One region of the Geodermatophilus sp. URMC 65 genome, then DNA from elsewhere that is predicted to be linked to it. Evidence: riboswitches for the same ligand, from Rfam matches in the RefSeq annotation. Region 1 holds a riboswitch; each other region holds the start of a gene.
What was found. Region 1 has a riboswitch for cyclic di-AMP ahead of ACWIX7_RS26985 (hypothetical protein). Riboswitches for the same ligand answer to the same signal wherever they lie in the genome.

Region 1 (6,950 bases):
CCGGGGGTCGGCGACCGCACGCACGGTCGGGGATCAGCCCCCCGGGGCGGGCTGCACCCGTCGAGCTCGAGGCGTCCACGGTGGCGTGGTGGTCGACCGCTCGAGGTACTGGAGGGCGTCGCCGACCGTGGTGAACCGCGCCCACTCGTCGTCGGGGACGAGCACGCCGAAGCGGTCCTCGGCCGCGACGACGACCTCGACCATCGTCAGGGAGTCGATGCCGAGGTCCTCGGTGAAGGACTTCTCCGGGGCGATGTCGGTGGGGTCGATGCCGGCGACCGTGCCCAGGACCTCCGCCAGCCCCTGCTCCAGCTCGTCTCGTGCCATCGGGATCCTGCCTCCGGTCGGTGCGGGGGCGCTCCGTCGCTCAGCGGGACGCGGGAGCGGACGCCTGGAGCGCCTGCTGCACGTCGTACTCGTGGATCCAGCCGAAGTCCTCCGGGAACCTCGCCATCTTCGCGTCCCGCATCCGGGCAGCCGGTCCCTCGGGCAGGTGGAGCAGGGAGTTGGTGACCCAGGAGCTGCGCTGGATCGCGCGCGTCCGGGCCCGGCGGAGCGTCTGGTACCGGGAGAACACCGGCGCCAGGTCCTCGCCGGGTCCGGCGTCGGCGACCAGTGCGGCCAGGGCGAAGGCATCCTCGATCGAGGTGTTGGCGCCCTGTCCCTGGTGCGGCAGCATGCCGTGGGCGGCGTCGCCGAGGACGACGACCCGGCCCCGGTACCAGCGCAGCAGGGGGCGCACCGTGAACAGCCCCCAGCGGATGGGGCTCTCGGCCGCTCTGATCATCTCGGTGACGGCGGGGTGCCAGCCTCGGAAGGAGGCGACCGGGACGTCCTCGTGGACCTCGGCCACCGTGCCGTCGTGCAGCCAGCTCGGAGGGCCTTCCACCACCGCGAAGAAGTTGACCAGCTCTCCGGTGCCGCCGATCGCGTAGTGCAGCAGGTGCGCGTCGGGGCCCATCCAGAACTGGATGGCGCGCGGGTCCGGCAGTGAGGGCAGGTTCTCGGTGGGCACGATGCCGCGGAAGGCGCTGGTGCCGGAGTAGACGGCGTCGTCCGCGCCGGTGACCCACCGGCGGACGGTGGACCGCACGCCGTCGGCGCCGACGACCACGTCGGCGTGTTCCACCCGGCCGTTGGCGAACTCCAGGACGACCGAGTCGCGCTCGGGGACGAGATCGGTCAGCCGGCAACCGAGGTGCAGGTGCTCGGCGCCGAACGCGCCGCTGAGGGTCTTCTGCAGGTCGGCGCGGTGGATGCCGAAGTACGGCGCGCCGAACCGGTCCACGTAGGCGTTGCCCTCGGCGACCGGGTGGGCGGCGATGCGGCTGCCGTCCTGCCAGTGGCGGTGGACCAGCTCGGTGGGGATCGTGGCGGCCGCGGCCAGCTCGTCGAGCAGGCCCAGCCGGGCGTACTCCCGGGTGGCGTTGGCCGACAGCGCGATCGCCGCGCCGATCTCGGTCAGGTGCGCGGCCTGCTCGAACACCTCGGCCCGCACACCCCGTTCCCGCAACGCCAGGGCCAGGGACAGTCCTCCGATGCCGGCTCCGACGATCGCGATCCGGAGGTCGGTGTGCCTCATGCGGCTGGACGCTAGCCAGTGCGGCGCAGTCCCGGACAGGAGTGCCGGCCCGGTCACTCGTCGGCCGCCGTGACTCGTCGCGAGCGCTTCGCCACCGCCTGTGCGGCGTTCCGCCGCGGCGTCCCGCCGGGCTGGTGGGTGTGGTCCTCGCCGAGCCGGTCCCGCACAGTGAGCGCACGGTCCGGGAGGAGTGACGGCGCTGCGGCCGCCGACCGTCTTCCTCCTCTCCGTTTGCTGTGACGTGCGTCACAACCTACGTTCAGGCCGCTCGCATTCGCGGGACGGTCTGGCAGCACGCCGAATCCTGCCGCTGGCCGGGCCGACCTCGACTCACCTGAGGCAGGAACGGGAGATCGCAGGCCCTCCGGGTCGCGTCAGCGGCCCTCGGGGTGAAGCCGTGACCGTCACGGCCGGGCAGTCCTCCCGCCCGAACCCGACAGCTCATCCCGCAGGCGCGCTCGGAGGATCTCATGCACCAGCACATCTTCGGCATGCCCCGTCCGGTCCGGGCGGTGCCACCCCTCCGTCTGGGCATCGTGGTGGTCCTGGCGCTCGTCGCCCTTGCCGTACCGGCCCCGGCGATGGCCGCGTCCGACGCCTCGACCAGTGCAGCAGCGGACCTGTGCGCGAGCGTCGCTTCGCGAGCCGGATTCAGCGGCGACAGGCTCGTCACCGCGGTCGCGGTCGGCATGGGGGAGTCGTCCTGCCGTCCGGACGCCCAGAACGCCAACGGTCCGACGAAGGGCTGTCCGAACGGTTCGGTGGACCGCGGTCTCTGGCAGATCAACAGCTGCTGGCACCCCTCGGTCTCCAAGAGCTGCGCCTACGACGCCCAGTGCAACGCCAACGCCGCCTACCGGATCTCCGCCAAGGGCACCAACTTCAGGCCGTGGGTGGCCTACACCAACGGCTCGTACCGGAACCACCTGGAAGCGGCCCGGGCCGCGGTCGGCCGACTCACCCAGACCTGATCCACCGGAGCACCTCACCGTGCCCGCACCCAGGAGGCGTTGCGGGGGCACGCCGGCGGGATCAGCGTGCCCTCCCACGGCAGACCCGTCCGGACGACCCCGTCGGCCCGGCGAGCCGAGCCGGGCTCCCGCAACGCCTCCCGGTGCCCGGTCGCAGGACCCCCTGCGCCCGGGTCGGCGCAGGGCCACCAGGGCTCAGGCGAGGGGGAGCGGCGGCGTCGGGGTGGGTCGGGACCCCGCACCGACACGCCCGCGCCCGAGACCAGGTCCCAACCGCTGGGTCTGCCTCGTCAGTGGCGCACTCCTGCTGGTGCTGCTCGGTGCGCCGGCTCAGGCGGCGTCGGCACCGCAGCAGTGTGCAGCCGGCTCCGTCCGGCTCACCTTCGACGACGGGCCCCACGCGTCCGCCACGCCCGACATCCTGGACACGCTGGCGGAACGGGGAGTGGAGGCGACGTTCTTCGTCACCGGTGAGATGACCGCCGCCCGACCCGACATCGTGCGTCGCGCCCGCGAGGAGGGGCACCGGATCGGGAACCACTCGTGGAGCCACGCGAAGCTCACCACGCTGGACCGGGCGCAGGTGGAATCCCAGCTGCGGCGCACCAACGAGGCCATCGAGCAGGCCACGGGGAGCTCTCCGAGCGAGTGGCGCCCGCCGTACGGCGCCACCAGCGACCTCGTGGCGGCGGCCGCCCGGGAGGTCGGCCTGGACTCGATGGTGCTGTGGACCGTCGACCCCCGCGACTGGGCGGATCCGCCGGCGACGACGATCCGGGACCGGGTGCTGCAGAGCGTGCAGCCGGGGAGCGTCGTGCTCCTGCACGACGCCACGGGGCAGAACACCCCCGCAGCCCTGCCCATGATCCTGGACGGGCTGGCCGAGAGGGGCTACTGCACGCAGTGAGGTGCCCTCGTGAGGACGTGCCACTCCCGGCGGCGTGCTGCCGGGCCGCTCCCCGGTGCGGCAGGAGGAAGCCCCCTGACCCTCACCCCCGGGCTCGCCACCGGCGGGCGCGGGCCGCCGCGGACCCGCGCCTCTGCCGGCCGGCGCGGCCCGACCGCCTCCGGAGGTGCTCCGACCACCGGTGTGACCACCCCGGGCTGCGGTGGCCACGGACCCCGCTCGGCTCAGCCCCGGGCGGCGGCGTCCCGCGTGAGGCGGGCCGCGAGGACCTGCGCGGCGTCGCCGGCACACCGGCGGAAGAGGTCGTCGTCGCCGGTGCACAGCCAGTTCACCGACGCTCCGAAGAGCAGCCCCAGCGCCGACTCCGCCAGCACCTCGACGTCCCCGGACCAGGTGCCGCCGGCGGCCTCGGCCACGCGGTCGAGCAGGTCGAGGACGTCGCCGCGGTACTGCTCGGTGGACTCCCGCGCCGCGGCTCGCAGGTCGTCGTCCCGGCCGCCCATCATGGTCAGCTCCTGGAGCACGATCTCGGCCCCGGGGTCGGCGATGACGCTGTCGGCGTAGCCGACCAGGGCGCGGGTCAGGATCTCGGCGGGGGTGCCGCCGGCCTCCACCGCCCGCCGGAGCAGCGCGGTCGACCGGTCCCGGTCGGCGCGGAAGACCGCACGCACGAGCTCGGTCTTGGAGCCGAAGGCGTAGTGCACGGCCCCCAGCGGGACGCCGGCCTCCTTCGCGACCGCCCGGGTGGTGAGCGACCACGCCCCCTCGCGCTGCATCACCCGCATCGCCGCCGCCACGAGCTGGGCCCGGCGCTGCTCGACGGGCAGGTGTGCGCGCCTCGGCTCGGTCACGGAGCCACCGTCTCAGGTGTCCGGTGGTGACCGGCCGGCGCGGGCTCCGCACCGGCCACCGGGGTCCCGCGCAGCAGGACGACGGCCTGCACCGCCACGTAGGCCGCGAGCACGGCGGCGATGAGCAGCACGACGTGCATGCCGGTCACGAACGCCTGTCCGGCCTCGGCGAGGAAGGCCGCGGCGGTGTCCGGCGGCAGCTGTGCGGCGACCTCCGCCGCGCCACCCAGGGTCTCGCGGGCGACCTGGGTGCCCTGCGCCGGCACGCCGTCGACGGAGCCGAGGTCTGCCGCGTAGACCGACAGCCCGACGGTGCCGAGCACCGCGGTGCCCATCGCCCCACCGAACTCGTATGCGGTCTCGGAGACCGAGGCGGCCGCCCCCGCCCGCTCGGGCGGCGCCGTGGCGAGGATGACGTCGTTGGTCAGCGCCTCCGCGGCTCCCACGCCTCCGCCGATGAGCAGGCCGGCGACGACCAGGACGACCCGGTCGCCGTCGACCCCGAGCGCCGTGCCGAGGCCCAGCCCGGCGGCGGTCAGGGCCATCCCGCCGCCGATCACCCACCGCAGCTGCAGGTGGCGGGCCAGCCACGGAGCGGCCAGCGACCCGGCCACGGTCGCGCCGGCGAGCGGCAGCATCCACAGGCCTGCGGCCAGCGGGCTCATGCCGAGCACGAGCATGAGGTACTGCGGGAGGAAGAACATCAGGCCGAGCAGGGCGAAGACCGTGAGCAGGTTCGTCGTCACCGCGACGGAGAACGCGCGGGACCGGAACAGGCGCAGGTCCAGCAGCGGTTCGGCCAGCCGGCGCTGCCGGCGCACGAAGGTCCACAGCAGGCCGAGGCCGGCCGCGAGGCCGACGAGGACCGGCACGCTGACGCCGTCGTGGGCTGTGGTCTTGAGGGCGTAGACCAGGGGCAGCACGCCGGCGATGGACAGGACGGCGGAGAGCGCGTCGAAGGGGCCGGGCTCGGGGTTGCGCGACTCGGGCAGCAGCAACGGGGCGCCGACGAGCAGCAGGACCATGACGGGCGCGTTCACCAGGAACACCGAGCCCCACCAGGCGTGCTCGAGCAGGACGCCACCGATGATCGGGCCGAGGGCGGCGCCGCCGGAGAACGCGGCCGCCCAGACGGCGATGGCCAGACGCCGCTCGTGGGCGTCGGTGAACACCGAGCGCAGCAGCGCCAGGGTCGAGGGCATGAGCGTGGCCCCGCCGAGTCCGAGCAGCGCACGGGCCCCGATGAGCATCCCGGGGGTCGTCGAGAACGCCGCGACCACCGACGCGCACCCGAAGGCGGCGGCGCCGATCACGAGCAGGCGGCGGCGGCCGATGCGGTCGCCGAGGTTGCCCATGAGCACCAGCAGGCCGGCGAGCAGGAACGAGTAGATGTCGACGATCCACAGCAGCTCGGTCGACGTCGGGCCCAGGTCGGCGGTCAGGGCGGGCACGGCGAAGCCGAGCACGGTCATGTCGATGCTGATCAGCAGGACCGGGAGCGCCAGCACCGCGAGAGCGGACCAGCGACGGAGCGGACTCACGGGAGATCCTCGGGACGGAGGTGGGACAGGGGCGCCGGCCGACCGGGCGGCGACGCCATCGTGCCACGGTTTTGGTCGGATGACCAAAACCGTCGTCAGGCATGGTGCTCGACGGTTGGCGAGCCAACGCTTGGGCCGCCACGGCTCCTACGCTGAGGGGGTGACGACGACCAGCCCGACGCCCCAGGCCCCGCTCCCGCCCGAGGACGTGCTGGCCCTGGACCGGCAGGTGTGCTTCGCGCTGTCGGTGGCCGCCCGCAACGTGGTCGCCGTCTACCGTCCGGTGCTCGAGCCCCTGGGGCTCACCCACCCGCAGTACCTGGTGATGCTCGCGCTGTGGCAGCACGGGACGCTCTCGGTCAAGGAGCTCTCCGGCCTGCTGCAGCTGGACCCGGGCACGCTCTCGCCGCTGCTCAAGCGACTCGAAGCGGCCGGGCTGCTGCGCCGGGAGCGGGACCCGAGGGACCAGCGCAACCTCGCCCTGGCGCTGACCGAGAAGGGCACGGCGCTGCGCGAGCAGGCCGAGAGGATCCCCGCCGGGATCGTCGAGCGCCTGGGTATGCCGGTGGAGCAGCTGATGGACCTGCACGCAGCCCTCACCCAGGTGATCGCGGCCTCCCAGCAGGCCCTCGCGCACCCCGGGGCGGGCGAGGGTGCCGGGCCGGAGGCCACGGTCGCCTGACAGGTGCTGCGTCGCCACCACCGGCTGTGAGGCCGCTCACACTTTGCGCACCAACCATTGGGGTGCCAGGCATCGTGGCACCATGAGGGGGTGACCGTCGTCGGGCAGGAGCACCCAGGGGCCATGGCAGAGCCGGCAGAGCACGACACCTCCGAGCCGGTCGTCCGGCCCGCTCCTCACCGCTGGCTGTGGTACGCCTTCGGTGGCCGGCTGCCCGCGCGGCACCGCGGCTGGGTGCTGTTCGACACCACCACCGGCACGTGGTGGGCGCGGCACATCGCCCGCATGCTCGTGCAGATGTCGATCCCGATCGCGCTGATCATGGTCTTCCTGCCGGCTCCCCTGGGGTTGCGCGCGGCGGTCGCCGGCGGGGGCGTCTTCCTCGGCCTCATCTACTCGCTGGCCTACATGCCCGA
Region 2 (6,950 bases), 610 kb from region 1:
GCGAACTCCCGGGTGACCGCGACCGAGGCGCGGGGCCAGACGTAGTCGTCGCCCACCACGAACCACCGCCGCACGCCGCACACGTCGCGCAGCCACCGCAGCGCGGGTGCGATCTGCCGCGCGGGCGTCTCACCGGAGCAGAAGACGCCCGGCCGGGACTCCCCGCCCTCGTACAGCGAGGTGTAGACGTAGGGGATCCGCCCCGCGGTCACGGGGGCCACGGCGTGCCGGACCGCCGAGATGTGCCAGCCGGTCACCGCGTCGATCCGCCCGGCGTCGATCAGCCGGCCGACGGCGGCGCCCACCTGCTCCGGCCGCGCGCCCCCGTCGACGACCTCGACGGCCAGCTCCCGGCCGAGGACGCCGGCGTCGTTGATGGTCCGCACCGCCGTCGCCGCGACCGCCTCGCAGGACGGGCCGAAGAGGCCCGCGGGCCCCTGCAGGGGCACGACCAGCCCGACCCGCGCGACCTCTGCGGACCGACGACGCATCGATCCCCCCAGGCGTGGAGTGCGCGGGCGTTGGAGCGGGACGTCCCGGACCTCTGCGAGAATCGGCCCGAGTCGGGCATCACTATGCTGACCCGCCCCGGCCATGGGAAGGGTCCCGGGCGAGGGAGAGGCGAGCATGCGACAGGAGACGTCGGGGGGGTCACTGCCCCACGTCGACCTGCTACGGCAGGTGACCTCCGGCCTGACCTCCCGCGTCGAGGAGATCCTCGTCGGGAGCGACCTCACCCTGGACCAGTGGCGGGTGCTGCACACCCTGACCGAGGCCGGCCCGCTGTCCATGAGCGACCTGAGCGGCCGCACCCGCATCTCCGGGCCCACCGTGACCCGGCTCGTGGACCGGCTGGTGGAGCGCGCGCTGCTCTACCGCAACGTCGACGCGACCGACCGTCGCCGTGTCGTCGTGCACGCCGCCGAACGCGGCCGGGCGTTGTGCCGGTCGCTCGCCCCGCAGATCGCCGAGGCCGAGCGCGCCGGGCTCGCCGCGCTGTCCTCGGCCGAGGCGCGCACGCTCCGCCGGCTGCTGGAGCGGCTGGCGACCCGCTGACCCGGGCGTTCGGGGTTGCGCTGAGCACATCGCGGCGAGCAGGCTGGCCGGCCTCCCAGCTGAGAGGAACCCGCCGTGCCGGCTCCGACGGACCACGAGCTGTTCGACCTCGGCGACCTGCCGCTGCAGAGCGGCGCGACGCTGCGCGGCGCCCGACTGGCCTACAAGACGTACGGGACCCTGAACGCCGACCGGTCCAACGTGATCGTGCACCCCACGTGGTTCAGCGCCTGGCACGACGCCAACGAGTGGTCGATCGGCCCGGGCCTGGCCTGCGACCCGGACCGGTACTTCATCGTCGTCCCGAACCAGCTCAACAACGGCCTGTCGACCTCGCCGAGCACCACCCCTCCCCCCTTCGACGGCCCCCACTTCCCCCGGATCACCTTCTCCGACCAGATCGAGGCCCAGCACCGCCTGCTCACGCAGCAGTGGGGCATCGAGTCGATCGAGCTGGTGCTCGGCTCCTCCATGGGGGCCGGCCAGACCTACCAGTGGGCGGTCAGCCACCCCGAGATGGTGAAGCGGGCCGCCCCGATCGTCGGCTCCAGCCGCACCAGCGAGCACAACCAGGTGTTCCTGAAGAGCCTGCGGGCCACGCTGACGCTCGACCCGGCGTTCCGGGGCGGCGAGTACTCCCCCGACGCGCGCCCCACCGCCGGCATGCGGGCCTTCGCCCGGATCTACGCCGGGTGGGGCCTGTCGCAGGCGTTCTACTGGGAGCGCGAGTACCGGACCATGGGCTACTCCTCGCTCGAGGACTTCCTGGTCGGGTTCTGGGAGGGCTTCTGGCTCGACCGGGACCGGGACCCGAACAACCTGCTGGCGATGCTCTGGACCTGGGAGCACGGGGACGTCGGCCGGACGCCGGGCTTCGACGGGGACACCGAGGCGGCACTGCGCTCGATCCGCTGCCCGCTGGTGGCCATGCCCGCCCGGACCGACCTCTACTTCCCCCCCGAGGACGAGCAGTGGGCCTCGCAGTTCATCGCCCGGGGCGAGGTCCGGGTCATCGACACCATCTGGGGGCACTTCGGCGGCCTCGGGATGAACCCCGCCGACAACGACGTCGTCGACCGGACGCTGAAGGAACTGCTCGACCGTCCCGCCTGACCGCGCGAGCGCTTCCCCGCCCGGTCCGCACCCGCGGCCCGGGGGCGGCGGGGAGCTGGCGGCGGAGCTCGCCCAGGTTCTGCCCCGGGGCCCCGCCGGGGACAGCATGCGGTCGACGGAACGGTTCCGCAACAGATGTCTAGGACGTCTGACCGCGGGCACCGAGCGCCACCCCGGAGTCGGGCTGCCCGCGGACGGTTCTCCGCGGCTCCCCGGGGCACTGAGTCGGCATGAGCGAGATGGACCCGCGGGACCCGAGCACCCTGTACTCGGAGGGTCCGGTCGCGCCCGAGCCGCCCGAGGACGACCTGCCCGACACCTCGCCGCTGCGCGACTCCGGCGGCACCGGTCCGGGCCCGGACGACCTCGACGAGCTGCTCTGAGAGGCCCTCCGCACACCAGCGGCCCTCCACCGAGGGGGTGGAGGGCCGCCGACGTGCGGGCCGGGGACTCAGCCGACGTAGTTCACGTGCACGTGGTCCATGTGGTTCGCCGTCGCGCCGCCGCGGTCGGCCATGGCCTTCCACACGCCGTCCGGCGAGGTCAGGATCCGCTGCTGCCAGATGACGTACTCAACGCCGAGCTCGTCCCAGTGGGCGATGTGGTACTCGGCGATGGCGTCGCCGAGGGCGGCGTCGGACATGACCATGTAGTCCAGCGCGAGGCCGGACGGGTGGCCGTTCGGGTCGGTGGCGCTGGCCCGGGTGCCGCCGATGGTGATCGAGCCGGCGCCGGACACCTCGCTGACCACCCGGTTCGCCGCGACCTGCACCTGCGAGGCCACGTCGCCGGAGCTGTTGCTGATGCGCGCGGTGGCCGCTGGTGCCGGAGCGGCCGCCGCGGCGAGCGGGGCGACCACCGGCGCGGGCGCGGCGTCGCCGGCCGAGCCGGCGGCGGGAGCCGGGGCGGCCGGGGCGGCGGCCGCCGAGCCGGCGGTGTGGAGGACCTGACCCGGGAAGATCAGGTTCGGGTCGGCGCCGATGACGCCGACGTTGCGCTGGTACAGGTCCCGCCACGACTGACCGTGGGCGGCGGCGATCGTCGCGATCGTGTCACCGCGCTCGACGGTGTAGCCGGCCTCCGGGGCGCCGGCGTCGGCGACCGCCGTCGCGGCGGGGGCCTCGACGGCGTGAGCCGGGAGGGGGCCCGTCGTCCCGGCGAGGGCCTGGGACGGGGAGCCCAGGACGCCGAACCCGACGACGGTGGCGCCGGCGGCGACGGGCGCCTTGGCGAGGACCTTCTTGGTGCGGACGTAGCGGGGTGCGCGGTGCTTGGCCATGGTGATCTCCGATCACCGCCGGCGAGGTGAGCTGTCGGGTTCGGGCGATCGGTGCCCGGCCGCGGTCCGCGGCTTCACCCCGAGGCGGTCCTCGGCTCGAGCCGTGCGGCTCGAGTCGTGGCGCGCCGTGGTCGTGGGTCCCCCACCCCTGCCCTGGGATCTGGATGGCGACCGGTGGGCAGGGTTTGGCGGTCCGGCGCCGCGCTCTCTCCTTTGCTGAGCGCACACAAAACGCTACGTGCAGTCATGTGCACTGTCGTCGTGACGCCGGTCACAAACCGGCTATCCAGCAGCGCGCCGCAGGTCGACGCGGCGTGTCGCGCCGGTGTAGCCGTGGTCACTCCTGCCCCGGCCGCACGGCCTCCCGGCCGGCGGTGGTCGGTCAGGAGGAGGGACGGTGGGCGTCGAGCCAGGCGACGACGTCGGCCAGGACGTCGTCCTTCTCGGGCTCGTTGTGCGGCTCGTGGAAGAGCCCCTCGTAGGTCGTGACCGTGAGGTCGGGTGAGCCGGCGTGCGCCCGGACGACCTCGCTGGCCGCCGGCGGCACGAGCCGGTCGGCGGTGCCGTGCAGCACGAGCAGCGGCATGGTCAGCGAGGGCAGCCGCCGGGGCATGGCCAGCGCGGTGGCCATCAGCTCGGCGCCGGTGCGGGCGACCACCCGGCCGTTGTGGTTGAGCGGGTCGGTCCAGTAGTCGCGGACCACCTCGGGGTCCCGGCTGACCGCCTCCGCGTCGAGCCGCAGGACGCCGAGGTCGGGCAGGACCCGCGACAGCAGCGGCGCCAGGGTCCGCTGGACGGCGGTCGCGGCGCTGGTGTCCAGGGCCGCCGCCGAGACCACCGCGCCGGCGACCCGGGCGTCCGGCGTCCCGGTCAGGTACTGCAGCGCGATCAGCCCACCCAGGCTGTGCCCGTAGACGAACAGCGGGACGCCGGGGTGCTGCTCGCCGGCGAACCGCACCAGCTCGGCCACGCCGTCGACGGCGGCGGCCATGCTGCCGATGTTGCTGCGGCGACCCGGGGACCGGCCGTGCCCGGGGTGGTCGACGGCGTGGGCGGCGTACCCTGCGGCGGCCAGCCGCTCGGCGACGTGCCGGTACCGGCCGCCGTGCTCGTGCGCGCCGTGCACCAGGACGACGGCGCCGACCGGGTCCTCGACGGTCCAGGCCTGCCGGTACAGCCCCGAGGCCAGGGTGCCCTCGGCGTGCACGGGCTGAGCAGCGGTCATCGGGGAGTCCTCCTGCGCGGGTGCGGTCTGCTGCGCATCCTGCAGGAGACCTGGACCGGTGCGGCCGGACGGCCGGTCCTAGGTTGGACACCATGCCGACCACGTCGCCGGGGACCACGCCCGGGGAGACCGTCAGTGACCTCGGCCTGCCCGCGCGGGCGGTCACCGCACTGGCCCGGGCCGGGATCACCACGACCGCACAACTCGCCGGCCTCACCCGGGCCGACCTGCTGGCGGTCAACGGGCTGGGCCCGGGCAGCATCGCGGCCATCCGCCGCGTCGTCCCGGAGCCGCCCGGCCGCGTTGCCGCGGGTGGGCGCGGGGAGCGGCTCTCCTCCCCGGACACGCATCCGGACGACGAGGAGTCGCCCGCCGCCCCGGCGATCCCGTCGTTCGAGTCGCTGCGCAGCACGCGCCGCCGGACGACGGTGGACCTGATCGTGCCCGCGACGCCGCCCCCGGCCGACCCCACGCCGAGCGCGCCTCCGCCGCCGCCGGACTACGGCGACCTGTGGCGCCTCGGCGTCCGGGTCGGTCAGGCCGTCGCGACCCTGCCGGTGCGACTGGCGGTGTGCGCCGTCCGGGAGCCGGTCCGCCGGCTGCGGCAGCTGGTCGGTCGCTAGGCCGGTTCCGCGGCGCGCCCGGCTGTCCCACCATGGGCGTCATGACCCGCACCGACCTGGCGCCGGTGGTGGGCCGGTGGCGCACCGAGGGCCACGTCCTCGGCGACGACCCGGTGCCCGTCACCGGCAGCGACGTCTACGAGCCCGGCCCCGGCGGCCACGTCCTCGTGCACTCCGTCGACGTCCTGGTGGGCGGGACGCCGGTGCGGGCGCTCGAGATCATCGGCGAGCGGGACGGCGACGCGATGCTGGCCCGCTCCTACGACGACACCGGCGACGTCACGCTCATGCGGGTCCGCATCGACGACGACGGCGCCTGGCACTTCACCGGTGGCGGTGACGTCGCCCGCGCCGCGCAGTTCGACCCGGACGCCCCCACGGCCGCCGTACGGTCGACCCTGCGCATCGCCTCGGATCGCCGGACGATGACCGCGCTGTGGGAGCGGGCCGAGGACGGCGTGACCTGGCAGCCGTGGATGGAGGTGCGGTTCACCCGCGAGGACGAGCCGGCGAGCGGGTACCCCATGGGCATGGACACCGACAGCACCCCGCCCCCCGCCGACGACAGGCCCCAGGAGACCGCTCCCCCGCTGCCCGACGACCCCCGCGTCCCGAGGCTCGAGGACGCCGACCCCACCCGCAGCAAGGAGCTCGGCGGCGCCGCCCCCGCCGTCGGACCGGAGTCGACCGAGCAGCCGGAGACCGACTGAGACCGCCACCCCGTGGTGCGACGCCGGTCACCCGCTCTGAGAGGCTCGCGACCCCGTACCCCCACCGTGCAGGAGGACCCGTGCGCGCCGCCCAGATCGCCACCCTCGACGGCCCCTCGGCCATCTCGGTCGCCGACGTCCCCGAGCCCGACGCGGACGGGAAGGTGCTGATCGACGTGCACGTCGCCGGCGTGACCTTCCCCGAGGTGCTGCTCAGCCGTGGGCAGTACCAGATCAAGCCGGAGCTGCCGTTCGTCCCCGGCAGCGAGGTCGCCGGCACGGTGCGCAGCGCGCCCGAGGGCAGCGGCGTGCAGCCCGGGCAGCGGGTGGCGGCCTTCCCCGGCTTCGGCGGGTTCGCCGAGGTGGCCTCGGCCGACCCGGGCCTCGTCTTCCCGCTGCCCGACCGGGTGGGCTTCGAGCAGGGCGCGGCGCTGCCCATGAACTACCTGACCATGCACTTCGCGCTTCGCCGCCGCGGTCAGCTGCGCGAGGGCGAGACGGTGCTGGTGCACGGCGCCGCCGGCGGCCTGGGGACGGCGGGCATCCAATTGGCCAAGGCCTACGGCGCGCGCGTGCTCGCGGTGGTGTCGAGCGAGGGCAAGGGCGAGACCGCACGGACCGCCGGCGCCGACGAGGTCGTGCTCGCCGACGGGTTCCGCGACCGGGTCAAGGAGCTCACCGGCGGCCGCGGCGTGGACGTCGTGGCCGACCCGGTGGGCGGCGACCGCTTCACCGACTCGCTGCGCAGCCTGGGGCGGGAGGGCCGACTGCTGGTCCTCGGCTTCACCGGCGGGGAGATCCCCACGGTCAAGGTCAACCGGCTGCTGCTGAACAACGTCTCGGTCGTCGGCGTCGGCTGGGGTGCGTTCTGGACGGGCGACCCCGGCTACGTGCAGGAGCAGTGGCGCGACCTGCAGCCGCTGCTCGAGCGCGGCGCCCTCGAC
Region 3 (6,950 bases), 490 kb from region 1:
AGCAGGGCGTGCGGGTCGGCGGCCACCGCGGTGCGGAGGACTGCGGCGACCTCCCCGTACTCCTCGACCGACTGGGCGCCGGTGCACGGTGCGCCGCAGCGGCCCATGCCGGCCAGCGCGCAGGCGGTGCCGAGCACCCGCACCGAGAGCCGGCCGGTGCACTGGCGCAGCGGCAGCGACTCGTGGACGGCGGCCACCGCGGCGTCGGCCGCGCGCCGGTCGGGGAAGGGTCCGAGGAAGACCCCGGCGCCCGGGCGCACGCGGCGGACCACCGACAGCCGCGGGAAGGGCTCCTCGGTCAGCCGCACCCACAGTGCCCGCTCGGGGAACCGCGAGCGCCGGTTGTAGCGCGGTTTGTGCTCGGCGATCAGCCGCAGCTCGCGGACGGCGGCCTCGAGGTCGTGCGCGCAGGGGATCGCGTCGACCCGCTTGGCCAGCGCCACCATCTCGGTCATCCGGCTGCGCTGCTCGCCGGCGGTGAAGTAGCTGCGCACCCGGCTGCGCAGGTCGGTCGACGTCCCGACGTAGAGCGGCTCGTCGCGGGGACCGCGGAACAGGTAGACGCCCGGGCCGTGCGGCACGTCGTCGGCCAGGTGCCGCTTGCGCAGCCGCTCCGGGTCGACCTGCCGGGTGAGGCCGGTCAGCTCCTCCAGGCTGGTGATGCCCAGGGGGCCCAGCCGCTCGAACAGCCCGTGCAGGACGTCGACGGTGGCGCGGGCGTCGGCCAGCGCCCGGTGGCAGGGCTCGGTGCTGGTGCGGAAGTAGGGCGCGAGGGTGGCCAGCTTGCAGTTGGGGACCTCGTCGCGGCTGAGCAGCCGGCGGGCGAGGACGGCCGTGTCGACCGAGGCCGCGGCCGGCCACGGGATGCCGTTCTCGGCGCAGGCGGCCCGGAGGAAGCCGAGGTCGAAGGGCGCGTTGTGGGCGACCAGCACCGCGCCGCGGGCGAACTCGAGGAAGTGCGGCAGGACGGCGCCGATGCGCGGGGCCGCGGCGACCATCGTCGAGGTGATCCCGGTGAGCACGCTGATGTAGGGCGGGATCTCGCAGCCGGGGTCGACGAGGGTCTGGAACTCACCGAGCACCTCCCCGCCGCGCACCTTGACCGCTCCGATCTCGGTGATCGCGCTGTCCTTCGGTGAGCCGCCCGTGGTCTCCAGGTCGACCACGACGAAGGTGACCTCCGCCAGCGGGGTGCCGAGCTCGTCGATCGTGGCCTGCTCGTAGCGCGGCAGCCCGGCGGCGGCGCGGGCCGCCGTCCCGGCGAGGCGGGCGGGGGAGAGCGGCACCGGCCGGGCGGGGGAAGGGCGCACGGGGCGGACGGTAGGTCGGGGCTCTGACAGTCCCGGGGACGCGCGCCGGGGAACGGGGAGGGCGGGGGAGGACCTCGCCCGTCCGGGGGGAGCGGTGCGCCGTCCCCTGGCGCGCCCGCGTGGCCCCCGAGACCATCTCGTCACCGGACCGCTGCGGTCCCGACTCGCAGAGGTGGTCCATGCACCCGCTCTCCCGGTGGCGCCCCAGCCGCCGCGCGGCGGCGTCCCTGTCCGTGGGCGTCGTCGCGCTGGCCGTCGTGCTGCTGCCGGCCGCGCCCGCGGGAGCCGACCCGACGGGCCCGGCCGTCGCGACCGCCAGCCTCCTGGACAGCCCCGAGCTCGACGAGCTGCAGCGGCGCGCTGCCGACGTGCAGGCCGACCTCCAGGAGCGGCAGTCCCGGGTCGTCGCGGCCCGGGAGGCGCTCGCCGCTGCCGAGGCGGCCGCGGCGCAGGCGGAGGCCGACATCGTCGCGGCGGACGCCGAGCTGGCTCGGGCCCGGGCCGAGGTGGCCCGGCACGCCTCGGCGGTGTACCGGGACGCAGGCGAGGTCACGCCGCTGTCGGTGCTGCTGTCCGGTGGTGGTCCGGGGGACGTCGTCGCCGCGGGGGGCCTGCTCGACGCGGTCGAGCGGCACGCGGCCGCGGTGGTAGCCGCGGCGGAGCGTCGACGGCAGGAGGCGGCGGCGCGGCGGACGGAGGCGGAGCGGACGCGGGAGACCGCCCGTGCGCGGGCTGCGGAGCTCACGACCGAGACCGCCGAGCTGGAGGCGGCCGCGGCCGCGGCGAGCCGGGACCTGGAGGCCGCCGTCGCCGCCGTCGACCGGCAGCTGGGTCGGCAGCGGGAGGAGCAGCGGGCAGCCGGCCGGCAGGCGGCGGCCGACTGGCACGGGTACCTCGGCGAGCTGGCCGCGGCCGGCGTCGCGCCGCCGTCGGCCGCGGCGCTGCGCGACCCGGCGGCGGGCCTGCCCGACGGGCTGGTGCCGGTGCCGGCGTCCGGCGGTGGAGTGCAGGCCGGGGTGGCCCGGCTGCCCGGCGCGTCGGATGCCCTGGTCGTCCCCTCCGCCGAGGCGGTCGCCGCGGTCAGCGCAGCGGTGGACGCTCTGGGGTTGCCCTACGTCCCCGGGGCGGCGGGGCCGGACGCGTGGTCCTGCGGATCGCTGGTGCACGCCGTCTACGCCTCGGTGGGCATCGACCTCCCGGACGACCAGGCGGGGCTCTTCGCGGGGACCACGCCGGTCGACCCGGCCGACGTCCTCCCGGGAGACCTGGTCTTCCTCGGTGCCGGGCGGTCCGGTCCGGCCAACGTGGGCATCGCCCTCGACGGGCGGACGGTGCTGGCGGCCGACGCCCGCGCCGGCGCCGTGGTGGTCGGCCGTCCGGCGGCCGACCGGGTGCTGGGTGCCGGGCGGCCCAGCCTCGGGCGACGCGCGGCCGTCCCCGCGACCGGACCGTCCGGCGGGGCGCTGCCGGTCGAGTGCGGCGACGTGCGGTACCCGCCCGAGACGTCCGGAGGGCGGGCGTGGGGCGGCTTCCCGAACGGGCTGATCCCGCTCAGCGCGATGTGCCCGCTGGGGGTCGCCGGCCACGTGCTGCGCTGCGACGCGGCAGCGGCCTACCAGGCGATGAGCAGCGCCTTCGCCGGTGCCTTCGGGACGCCGCTGTGCCTCACCGACTCCTACCGGAGCTACGCCGGCCAGGTGCAGCTGTACGGCGAGAAACCGGCGCTGGCCGCGGTGCCGGGCACCAGCGACCACGGCTGGGGGCTGGCCGTCGACCTCTGCGGTGGCGTCGAGCGGTTCGGGACGCCGGAGTACGCCTGGATGCTGGCCAACGCGGGCCGCTTCGGCTTCCTCCACCCGCGCTGGGCCGACCCGGGCAACGGCCGCGAGGAACCCTGGCACTGGGAGTACGCCGGCGCCTGAGCCGGAACTGTCGGTGCCCGCTCCTAGCGTCCTGCCCGGATCGACCGGGGCCACGGACGGCTCCCGCGACGAGGGTCGGAGAGCAGAGGAGTGGACCGTGTACATCGACTGCGACACCTGCACCGCCCGCGGTACCGGCTGCGGCAACTGCGTCGTCACCGTGCTGCTGGGGGCGCCACCGGGCTGGCAGGGCGCCGACCCCACGGTCGTGCCGATGGCCGGGCGGCGGGACGACCGGCTGTCCGCCGAGGACGTCGTCGTGCTGCCGCCGGGGGTGGTCGTGGAGTTCGACGAGGTCGAGCGGCGCGCCGTCCAGGTGCTGGCCGACGCCGGTCTGGTACCGCCGCTGCGCCACCAGCACTCGGTCCGCCCGGCCCCGGCACGGCGGGCCGCGCCGCAGCGGCGGGGCGGCGGTCAGGGGTCGCAGCGGCGCACCGGGTGAGCGGGGTGCTCCGGTGTCCGCGCGAGCCGGGCGCGACGGACGGCACGTCGCCGACCAGGAGGAACACGATCCCACAGTCCCCGGCACCCCCGTTCGTCACTTCTTCGACAACCCCCGGACCGTGGGCCGGTCCGGCCGGGTGGTCGTCACCCCCCACGAGGGTGACCTCGGCCGGTCACCGCCGAATCGCCCGACGCGCCGCACCGGCGCCGAGGGGGGACCGGGGACCCACCGCAGCACCGGGGTGAGTTCTCCCGCGCGCTGGTCCGCCGGGGCGCAGAGATGGGGCGCCTTCTTCCCAGCCCGAACCCGTCAGCTAACTCGGTAGGCGGTCGCTGAGGAAGAACGGAGAGCCGCCGCCCGTGGCGACCCCCGCCCTGCCCTGGGGCATGCCGTCGATCAGTTCCACCCCGACCTCCCGGTCGCGTTCCGCCGGCCCACCGTCTCGCGCGGGATCGCCCGCGGACTGGTCCTGGGCGCCACCGCCACACTCGCCCTGACGCTGCTGCCGGGCACCGCCGTCGCGGACCCGGGGACGCCACGAGCGCCGCGCAGGCCGCGCAGCTGGTCGCCCAGGCCGCGCACGAGCTCGACGTCGTCACCGAGCAGGTCAACGAGGCGGGCGAGACGCTGACGCACCAGCAGGCCGCCGTCCGGAGCGCCGACCAGGCGGTCGCCGAGGCCCAGTCGCAGCTCGACGCGCTCGACGATCGGATCCGCCAGGTCGCCCGCGCCGCCTTCACCTCGGCGACGGCATGTCCGAGCTGGACCTGCTGATGACCAGCGGGTCGGCAGAGGAGTTCGTCTCGCAGCTGGCGACCCTCGACGTCGTCGCCGGCCACACCAGCGACGTGCTCGGCGAGGTCGCCGCGTCCGCCGCCGCGGCCGAGCAGGCCCACGCCGACGCGGGCGCCGCGCAGACCGCCGCCCAGCGCACGCTCGACGACGTCACCGCCCGCCAGGCCCGGCTCGAGGCGGACATCGCCGACCACCAGGCGCAGTACGACGCCCTGTCGGCGCCGCAGCAGCAGGAGGTCGTGGCCGCGCACGCCGGCCAGCCGGTCGCCGCCGCGCCGGCCGCCGCGGCCACCGGCGCCACGCAGGCCGCCGTCGACACCGCCCTGGCGCAGGTCGGGGACCCGTACGTGCGGGGGGCGCCGGCGGGCCGGACGCCTTCGACTGCTCGGGGCTGACCCAGTACGCGTACGCCGCGGCCGGCACCAGCCTGCCGCACTCGTCGCGGATGCAGGCGACGATGGGCTCGCGGTGTCCCGGTCCGAGCTGCGGCCGGGCGACCTGATCTCCTACTACAGCCCCGTCAGCCACGTGGCGATGTACATCGGCAACGGCCAGATGGTGCACGCCTCGACGTCGGGCCAGCCGGTGGAGGTCGTGAGCGTCGACTCGATGGGCGGCATCACCGCGATGCGCCGCATCGCCTGAAGGACCCCGTCCTCCCCACCCCCTCGCAGGCTGGGGGCGGGCCCCTGGACGGGGCCAGCGGGACCCCCTCGACCTCGCCAGCCCGAGCAGGGGCCGGACGAGTGCGGGTCCGGGGCCGGTACCGGTGGCTCGCCTAGGATCGGCCTGGTGAGCGGGGCAGGCCGGGCAGGTGCTCGCGTCGCGCTCCTGGTCGCGGGCGTGCTCGGCGCCGCGCTCGTCGTCGTCCTCGTCGTGGTCCCGCCGTGGACGCTGCTGCCCGAGCCGTCGGGTGGGCGTACGCCCGTCGACCCGGCGTCGGTCCTGCCCCCGGAACTCCTCACCCGGACCGAGGCCTTCGCCGGGGCGCTGCGCCCGGCCTCGCTGACCTCGTTGCTGCTCGGCCTGGCCGTCTCCGCCGTCCTGGGGCTGACCCCGCTGGGGGCGCGGCTGGTGCGGGCCGTGGCGCGACCGGTCGGCGGCGGGTGGGTCGCCCAGGCGCTGCTGGGCACGGCGGCCGTGGTGCTCCTCGGCCGGCTGGCCACGCTGCCGGTGTCGGCGTATGCCGAGGTGGTCCGCCACCGGTACGGCATCTCGATCCGCAGCTGGGGGCTGTGGCTGCGTGACGTCGCGGTTTCGACCGCCATCAGCGCGGTCCTCACCGCCCTCGCGCTGGCGGCCTTCCTCTGGCTGGTGCGGCGGGCGCCGCGCACCTGGTGGGCGTGGGCCGCGGCGGTGGCGGCCGGCTTCGTCGTCGTCGGGTCGTTCCTCTACCCGCTGGTCATCGAGCCGGCGTTCAACCGCTTCGAGCCGCTGCCCCCCGGTGAGCTGCGCACCGAGCTGCTCGACCTGGCAGAGGCGAACGGCACCCCGGTGCAGGACGTGCTCGTCTCCGACGCCTCCCGGCGGACCACGGCGCTCAACGCCTACGTCTCCGGCTTCGGGTCGACCCGCCGCATCGTCCTCTACGACACGACGCTCGAGCAGCTGTCCGACGAGGAGGTCGAGTCGATCGTGGCGCACGAACTCGGCCACGTCGTCCACGGCGACGTGCTCACCGGCACCCTGGTCGGGGCGCTGGGGACAGCGGCCGCGGTGGCGCTGTCGGGCTGGCTGCTGTCCTGGACGCCGCTGCTGCGCCGCGGGGGCGCGCAGTCGCCTGCGGACCCGGCCGTCGTCCCCCTGGTCCTGCTCCTGCTGTCGGTGGGCGGGCTGGTGAGCACGCCGGTGCAGAACCTGGTGTCGCGGCAGGTCGAGGCGCGCGCCGACCTGCGCGCGCTCGACCTCACCGGGGACGCCGGGGCGTTCATCGCGATGCAGCGCGCGCTGGCCGCCACCAACCTCAGCGACCCGGACCCGCCCGCGGCCTGGCAGTGGTTCTTCGGTTCGCACCCGACCGGCGCGCAGCGGATCGCCTTCGCGGAGGACTGGCAGCGGCTGGAGGACGCCGGGTGAGGACGCTGGTCGTCACCAACGACTTCCCGCCACGCCAGGGCGGCATCCAGACCTTCGTCGCCGCACTGCTGGCCCGCCGCCCGCCGGGGTCGCTGGTCGTGCTCGCCTCCCGGTTCCCCGGGTGGGAGGCCCACGACGCCGCGCTGCCCTACGAGGTGGTCCGCCACCCGACCGGCATGCTGCTGCCCACACCCGGAGTGGCCCGCGCGGCGGCCGGGTTGGCCCGCCGGCACGGCTGCGACACCGCCTTCTTCGGCGCCGCGGCCCCGCTGGGGTTGCTCGCCCCGGCCCTGCGGGACGCCGGGGTGCGCCGCCTGGTCGGCGCCACGCACGGTCACGAGACCGGCTGGGTCGCGCTGCCCGGCGCGCGGCAGTTGATGCGGCGGATCGCCGCCGGGCTCG

Region 2: another riboswitch for cyclic di-AMP. It lies ahead of ACWIX7_RS24180 (LysM peptidoglycan-binding domain-containing protein); the one in region 1 lies ahead of ACWIX7_RS26985 (hypothetical protein).
Region 3: another riboswitch for cyclic di-AMP. It lies ahead of ACWIX7_RS01655 (hypothetical protein); the one in region 1 lies ahead of ACWIX7_RS26985 (hypothetical protein).

Annotation. Positions count from the first base shown of each region.
Region 1 is NZ_CP199954.1:5,601,615-5,608,564, reverse strand. It holds gene ACWIX7_RS26995 (acyl carrier protein) at 34-327, opposite strand; gene ACWIX7_RS26990 (FAD-dependent monooxygenase) at 368-1,582, opposite strand; cyclic di-AMP (ydaO/yuaA leader) riboswitch at 1,868-2,051, shown strand; gene ACWIX7_RS26985 (hypothetical protein) at 2,053-2,553, shown strand; gene ACWIX7_RS26980 (polysaccharide deacetylase family protein) at 2,864-3,460, shown strand; gene ACWIX7_RS26975 (TetR/AcrR family transcriptional regulator) at 3,685-4,311, opposite strand; gene ACWIX7_RS26970 (MFS transporter) at 4,308-5,852, opposite strand; gene ACWIX7_RS26965 (MarR family winged helix-turn-helix transcriptional regulator) at 6,013-6,534, shown strand; gene ACWIX7_RS26960 (DUF5313 family protein) at 6,658-6,950, shown strand, end outside.
Region 2 is NZ_CP199954.1:4,994,876-5,001,825, reverse strand. It holds gene ACWIX7_RS24200 (substrate-binding domain-containing protein) at 1-491, opposite strand, end outside; gene ACWIX7_RS24195 (MarR family winged helix-turn-helix transcriptional regulator) at 628-1,056, shown strand; gene ACWIX7_RS24190 (alpha/beta fold hydrolase) at 1,132-2,169, shown strand; gene ACWIX7_RS24185 (hypothetical protein) at 2,400-2,552, shown strand; gene ACWIX7_RS24180 (LysM peptidoglycan-binding domain-containing protein) at 2,621-3,448, opposite strand; cyclic di-AMP (ydaO/yuaA leader) riboswitch at 3,450-3,569, opposite strand; gene ACWIX7_RS24175 (alpha/beta hydrolase) at 3,831-4,673, opposite strand; gene ACWIX7_RS24170 (DNA-directed RNA polymerase subunit alpha C-terminal domain-containing protein) at 4,766-5,296, shown strand; gene ACWIX7_RS24165 (hypothetical protein) at 5,338-6,006, shown strand; gene ACWIX7_RS24160 (NADPH:quinone oxidoreductase family protein) at 6,087-6,950, shown strand, end outside.
Region 3 is NZ_CP199954.1:356,286-363,235, reverse strand. It holds gene ACWIX7_RS01670 (DEDD exonuclease domain-containing protein) at 1-1,310, opposite strand, end outside; gene ACWIX7_RS01665 (D-alanyl-D-alanine carboxypeptidase family protein) at 1,490-3,232, shown strand; gene ACWIX7_RS01660 (hypothetical protein) at 3,330-3,674, shown strand; cyclic di-AMP (ydaO/yuaA leader) riboswitch at 3,861-4,020, shown strand; gene ACWIX7_RS01655 (hypothetical protein) at 4,430-4,867, shown strand; partial or broken gene ACWIX7_RS01650 (C40 family peptidase) at 4,864-5,117, shown strand; gene ACWIX7_RS01645 (M48 family metallopeptidase) at 5,265-6,548, shown strand; gene ACWIX7_RS01640 (glycosyltransferase family 4 protein) at 6,545-6,950, shown strand, end outside.